DNA from 2 places in the Cellulomonas sp. P4_H12 genome. Region 2 is predicted to be linked to the other one. Evidence: predicted binding sites of a transcription regulator. Region 2 holds the regulator's gene; the other holds the start of a gene.
What was found. Region 2 encodes HspR, which represses chaperone genes until heat shock. Its sites were predicted from a motif close to AAGTTGAGTCNNNNNGACTCAACTT; they were not measured.
Positions count from the first base shown of each region.

Region 1: the regulator HspR is predicted to act here: its motif matches at 1,697-1,721, upstream of clpB (ATP-dependent chaperone ClpB).

Region 1 is NZ_JBFUKJ010000022.1:109,050-112,451, forward strand. It holds gene clpB (ATP-dependent chaperone ClpB) at 1-1,651, opposite strand, end outside; gene AC1DQC_RS13855 (alpha/beta hydrolase) at 1,775-2,719, shown strand; gene AC1DQC_RS13860 (YhjD/YihY/BrkB family envelope integrity protein) at 2,716-3,402, shown strand, end outside.
Region 2 is NZ_JBFUKJ010000023.1:35,351-38,752, reverse strand. It holds gene AC1DQC_RS14155 (LPXTG cell wall anchor domain-containing protein) at 218-1,234, shown strand; gene AC1DQC_RS14150 (heat shock protein transcriptional repressor HspR) at 1,320-1,742, opposite strand; gene AC1DQC_RS14145 (DnaJ C-terminal domain-containing protein) at 1,745-2,716, opposite strand; gene grpE (nucleotide exchange factor GrpE) at 2,790-3,350, opposite strand; gene dnaK (molecular chaperone DnaK) at 3,347-3,402, opposite strand, start outside.

The DNA.
Region 1 (3,402 bases), on a different contig from region 2:
TCCACTGCGCGACCACCTCGGCGACCTCGTCGGGACCGACCTTGTCGGCGATCATCGGCGGGCCGTCGGGGGCGGCGTCCACCGCCTCCTCGTCGGCCTCCGCCGCCGAGATCTGCTCCTGCAGCGTCGGGATCTCGCCGTACAGGATGCGTGCGGCCTTCTCGAGGTCGCCCTCGCGCTGCAGGCGCTCGGCGTCGCTGCGCAGCTCGTCGAGCCGGGCCTTGAGGTCGCCGACCAGGTTGTGCCCGGCCTTCTCCTTCTCCCACCGGGCCGTGAGCGACGCGAGGTCCTCCCGCCGGTCGGCCAGGTCCTTGCGCAGGCGCTCCAGGCGGTCCTTCGACGCGGGGTCGTCGGACTCGGAGAGCACGACCTCCTCCATCTCGAGACGCGTGACGGCGCGCTGCAGCTCGTCGATCTCGATGGGCGACGAGTCGAGCTCCATGCGCAGGCGGGACGCCGCCTCGTCGACCAGGTCGATGGCCTTGTCGGGCAGCTGCCGGCCGCTGATGTACCGGTCGGAGAGGGTCGCGGCGGCCACCAGCGCGGAGTCGGCGATGGTCACCTTGTGGTGGGCCTCGTACCGCTCCTTGAGCCCGCGCAGGATGGCGACGGTGTCCTCCACGGACGGCTCGCCGACGAACACCTGCTGGAACCGGCGCTCGAGCGCGGGGTCCTTCTCGATGCGCTCGCGGTACTCGTCGAGCGTGGTGGCGCCCACCAGGCGCAGCTCGCCGCGGGCGAGCATGGGCTTGAGCATGTTGCCCGCGTCCATGGCTCCCTCGCCGCCGGCACCCGCGCCGACGACCGTGTGCAGCTCGTCGATGAACGTGACGACCTCGCCGTTGGACCCGGTGATCTCGGCCAGCACGGCCTTGAGGCGCTCCTCGAACTCGCCGCGGTACTTGGCGCCGGCCACCATCGCGGCCAGGTCGAGCGCGACCAGCTTCTTGCCGCGCAGCGACTCGGGCACGTCGCCGGCGACGATGCGCTGCGCGAGGCCCTCGACGACGGCGGTCTTGCCCACGCCGGGCTCGCCGATCAGGACGGGGTTGTTCTTGGTGCGCCGGGAGAGCACCTGGACCACGCGACGGATCTCGGCGTCGCGGCCGATGACCGGGTCGAGCTTGCCCTCGCGCGCCCGCTGCGTCAGGTCGAGCCCGTACTGCTCGAGCGCCTTGTAGGTGCCCTCGGGGTTGGGGCTGGTCACCCGGGCGGAGCCGCGGACGGCCGGCAGGGCGGCCGCGAGCGCGTCGCGGGACGCACCCTGGGCGCGCAGGGCGTCGGCCACCCCGGACTGGCCCGCGGCGAGGCCGAGCAGCAGGTGCTCGGTCGAGACGTAGTCGTCGCCGAGCGAGCGGGCCTCGGACGAGGACGCCTCGAGGGCGGTCGAGAGGGCGCGCGACGCGCTCGGCTGGGCCACCGCGGCACCGCTGGCGGTGGGCAGGCTGACGAGCATGCCGCGCACGGTGCGGCCCAGGGCGCTGCGGTCGGCTCCGACCGCGTCGAGCAGCCCGTTGGCGACGCCGCCCTCCTGCTGCAGCAGGGCGTTGAGCAGGTGCGCGGGCTCGAGCTGCGGGTTGTCGGCGGCCGACGCCTGCTGGATGGCGTCGCCCAGGGCCTCCTGGGACCGGGTGGTGAACTTGGCGTCCACATGACCTCCTGTGTGTGTCGTGTCTGCTGTTCGCAACGACCGGCAGAGTTGAGTCTATTCCGCTCAACTCTGTTCGGCTCGGTTCGTCGCTCCCCGACGCCGCGCCCGTGGCACGATCACGCCATGAGCGACGACGTCCCCGACGTGCTGGGCCCCGGCTGGACCTCTCGGAACCTCCCGCTGCGGCCCGACGGCCGCACCCCGGACCCCGTCGCCACGCTGGTCCACCGCACCGGGTCGCCCAGCCGGCGCGCGCTCCTGTACGTGCACGGGTTCGTCGACTACTTCTTCCACACCGGCTTCGGCGACGCCCTCGCCGCGCACGGCTACGACGTCTACGCCMTCGACCTGCGCGACTACGGCCGCTCCATCCGCGAGGGCCGCCCCGCCAACCACGTCACCGACCTGGGCGCGTTCGCCGAGGAGATCGACGCCGCGATCCGCATCATCCGCCAGGACCACGACGAGGTCGTCCTGCTCGGCCACTCGATGGGCGGGCTGGTCACCTCGTTGTGGGCGGACTCCCGACGCGGCGAGGGGCTGATCGACGCCCTCGTGCTCAACAGCCCGTGGCTCGACCTGCGCGGATCCTGGTTCGAGCGCACGGTCTTCACGACGGTGCTGGACGGCGTGGGCAGGGTCGCCCCGGACCTCGTCGTCGGCAAAGTCGCGCCGCACTACGGTCGCGCGCTGCACGAGGCCACCGGCGGGGAGTGGTCGTACGACCTCGCATGGAAGCCGCACGAGGGCTTCCCGGCCCGCGCAGGCTTCGCGCGGACCGTCCGCCGTGGGCACAAGCGGGTGGCCGCGGGGCTCGCGATCGACGTCCCGGTGCTGGTGCTGGCGTCGGACGCCTCCGGACCCGACGACGTCGTCCACGACGCGCTGATCACCACCGACTCGGTGCTCGACGTGGCGGACATGAAGCGCCTGGCGCCGAACCTCGGTCCGGACGTGACCTTCGTCGAGGTCCCGGGAGGAGCCCACGACCTCGCGCTGTCGCCGCTGCCCGCACGCGAGACCTACGTCGCCGCGGTGCTCGCGTTCCTCGACGCCCGGCTCCCGTGACGTCCCGGGTCGAGCGCTGGCGGCTGCGCGGCCTGCGGATCGCGGCACGGCTCCGGCTGACGCCGCTCGGCGGGTTGGTCGAGCGGGGGTACACCGGCTTCGTCGCCATCGAGCCGTTCGACCGCGCCATGACGCTCGCCGCGCAGGCCTTCGTCTCGATCGTGCCCATGATGATCGTGATGGCGGCCCTCCGCCCCAACCACGACGGCTTCGGCTCGTTCATGGCGGACACCCTCGGCCTCACCGAGGAGACGCGCGAGGCCCTCGCCGGCAGCGTGAGCACCAGCGCGAGCCTGGGGGGCAGCATCGGGATCCTGGGCCTCCTGGTCGCCCTCATCAGCGCGACGTCGTACTCCCGAGCCCTCGAGCGCATGTACGCGAAGGTCTGGCAGGTCAGGCGGCCCGGGCTGCGGTCGGCGTGGCGGTGGCTGACCACGGTGCTCGCCGTGGTCCTCGCCATCGGCCTGATCGAGGTCACGCGGGAGGCGACCGAGGGGGTGCCGCTGCCCGCTCTCTGGGATTTCGTCGTCCGGGTGGTCGTGTGGGCCGTCGTCTGGACGTACGTCCCCTGGGCGCTGCTGCACGCCCAGGTCCCCGTCCGCGTCCTCGCGTTCACCGGCGGGGTGACCGCCCTCCTGCTCGGCCTGCTCAGCCTGGCCGGCCAGCTCTACCTGCCCATCGTC
Region 2 (3,402 bases):
AAGTGGCTGCCCCAGCGGCGGCACCACACGCCGGCGCGGCCGCAGCGCGTATGACATCGGTCACCTCGTCACGCCGCGAGTCAGGAGGTCCCAGGAGGGAACGGACACCGGCCGGAGTCGGCGACGACGGTTCGGTCGGGGCTCTGCCTACCGGGTGCTTCCATGGAGCACTTCATTTGGACGCTTGTCCAGAACTCTGACTCCGAAAGGCCCTCCGATGCGGCGCACCCTCGCCCTCACGCTCGGCGCAGTCGCCGCAGTTCCCCTGACGTTCGCCCTCGCCGGACCCGCCGCCGCGGCCCCGAGCGGCTACGACGGGATCGCCACCGGCCCGCGCGCCTCGGCGACGGACGGCACCACTCGCCCGGCGTACTTCCGGTACGACCCGACCCTCGGCTTCTCGGTGTCCGACCTCGCGGCGGGTGAGAGCGTCACGTTCACGACGACCATCGCGGCGAACCCGAACGCTGCGCACTGGAAGAACCCGGCGGACTCGCAGGCGAACCTCTACGCCGTCGGCTTCCTGCGGGTCGTCGCCAGCGAGACCGTCGTCCAGGGCACGCCGCTGGCCAGCCCTGCGCACGACCAGGACCCGGTCATCTGGGGCCAGGACAACCAGGGCGCCGGCTCCGGCGTCGGCGGTATGGCGTTCTGCAGCAACGACAAGTTCTTCGTCGGCGGCGCCTTCGTCTTCGGGCCCGGTGAGCACTGCGTGCTGCCGAAGGACAACGCCGACGGCTCCGACATGGACCAGATCTCGACCGAGCGCTACACGGTCACGATCGCGGCCGACGGCACCTGGACGGGCACGGTCGTCCCGCTCGACGCGGCCGGCCATGTGGTGACGTCCTTCGTCTCGCTCGACGTGCCGCCCACCTACTCCGGCACTCTCCCCGGCGACGCCAGCACGGAGTTCGTGCCGTTCGTGCGAGCCCGCGCCGGCGCCTACACAGACTCGACGGGCCTCACGGACCCCGACGGCGCCTGGAGGATCGACATCACGAACAGCTCGCTCGTGACGCCGTTCGTCGCACCGGCGGCGCCCGCCGCAACACCGGCCCCGACGACGCCGGCACCGGCCGCCGTCACGCCGTCGCCGAGCGCCTCGGCCCAGGCCGCCGCCGAGCTCGCGGTCACCGGCTCGCAGAACGGCCCGACGGCCGCCGTGGCAGGCGCGCTCGTGCTCGCGGGGATCGGCGGCGTCCTGCTCGCCCGCCGTCGTCGCCGCGCCTGACGTTCGCACCCAGCACTGAGGCCGCCAGGCCCACCTTCCTTGTCGGAGGGTGGGCCGGGCGGCCTCGAGTCGTTCTGCGCCGGCGTCAGCGGGAGGTCTGGCGCCAGAGGACGACGGCGGCGCGGTCCGCCGTGGTCGTCGGGCGCCGGCTGCGGCTGGCCGTGCGGTTGACGGCGACGACGTCGCCGCGAGGGTCGGCGGTGAACACGCGGCGGCCCGGCTCGACGAACGCGCGGAGGTACTCGATCTGCCGGCGTAGGCCGTCGAGCTCCGCCTCGAGCTCGAGGATCCGCTTGATCCCGGCGAGGTTGACGCCCTCGTCCTGGGACAGCCGCTGCACCTCGCGGAGCGTCGCGATGTCGCGCAGGGAGTAGCGCCGCCCGCGCCCGCTGGCGCGGCTGGGACTCACGAGCCCCAGCCGGTCGTACTGGCGCAGTGTCTGCGGGTGCATGCCCGCCAGCTCGGCGGCGACCGAGATGACGTAGACCTTGGCGTCCTCGGTGGCCATGGCTACGTCTTCGCCGCGTCGAGCAGGCCCGCGCGCACGTCCTCACCGGAGGTCGCGATGCCGAAGGCCTGGACCGCCTCGCGGGCGGCGGGGTTGAGCCGCTGGGGGACGACGACCTGGACGGTGATCAGCAGGTCGCCCTTGGTGCCGGGGACTCCGCGACCCTTGACGCGCAGCGCGCGCCCGGACGGCGTGCCCTCGGGGACGCGGACCCGGACGGTGGACCCATCGAGGGTCGGCACCTCGATGGTGGCGCCGAGGGCGGCCTCGTCGAAGGCGACCGGGACGGTGATCCGCAGGTTGTCGCCGTCGAGCGAGAACACAGGGTGCGGGGTGACCCGTACGGTGATGACCAGGTCGCCCGAGGGGCCGCCACGGTCGCCGGGCCGGCCCTTGCCGCGCAGGCGGATCTTCTGGCCGTCGCGGACGCCGGCCGGGATGCGCGCGTTGACGGTGCGACCCTCGACGCTGAGCGAGACGGTCGAGCCCTCGACCGCCTGCCGGAAGGGCAGGGTCGCGCTCGTCGCGAGGTCGGCACCCTGCTGCGGGCCGGGCGCGAAGCCCCCACCGCCGCCGTTGCCGAAGAGCCCGCCGAGGATGTCCTCGAAGCCGGCCGCGCCGCCGGGGGCGTTGGTGTACCGGACCCGACCGCCTTGCTGACCGCCGCCGAACATGCCGCCGAAGACGTCCTCGAAGCCGGCGGTGCCGCCGCGTCCGCCGGACGTGAACCGCGGACCACCGGCCATGGCGCGCAGCTGGTCGTACTGGCCGCGCTGCTCCGCGTCGGAGAGGACCGCGTAGGCCTCGCCGACGTCCTTGAACTTCGCCTCCGCCTTGGCGTCACCGGGGTTGTGGTCCGGGTGCATCTGCCGCGCGAGCTTGCGGTACGCCTTCTTGATCGTCGCGGCGTCGGCATCCTTGGGGACGCCGAGGACCGAGTAGAAGTCCTTCTCGAGCCAGTCCTGACCGGTCACGCCGCTCCTTCCTTGCTGTCTGTGTGCAGCGTCCGGGCAACGACTGTGCCGTTGCCCGGACGCTACTCGGGTTCTACGCCTCGGGGTCCACGACCGCGACGCGCGCGGCGCGGAGCACCCGGTCGGCGGTGCGGTAGCCCGGCTGCAGCACCATCTGCACGGTCGACTCCGTCACGTCCGCGGAGTGCGAGTGCATGAGCGCCTCGTGCACCGCGGGGTCGAACGGCTCCCCGGCCTCGCCGTAGCGGACCACCCCGAAGCGACCGAGGGTCGCCTCGAGCTTTTCCGCGATGGACACGAACGGGCCGGTGAGGTCACCGTGCTGGCGCGCCAGCTCGATGTCGTCGAGCACCGGGATCAGCGCCTCGACGATGGCGTGCACCCCGCGGTCGTGGGCGGCGAGGGCGTCGGCCTTCGACCGCTTCACGAACCCGGAGTACTGCTGCTCGAGGTTGTAGTACGCCGCCTTGGAGCGCTGGAGCTCCTCCAGCCGCTCCGCCGCGAGCGCCTCGGCCGCCACGAGGCCCTCGAGGACGACCTCCTCCTCGGCGCCTGCTGCGATCGACTCGGCGTCGGCGAGCACCTGCTCCTCAGGAGTCAGGTCGTCGCCGGCGTCGTCGGGCGTGGTGGTCACTTGACCGCCTCGTCCTCGTCGTCGACGATCTCGGCGTCCACGACGTCCTCGT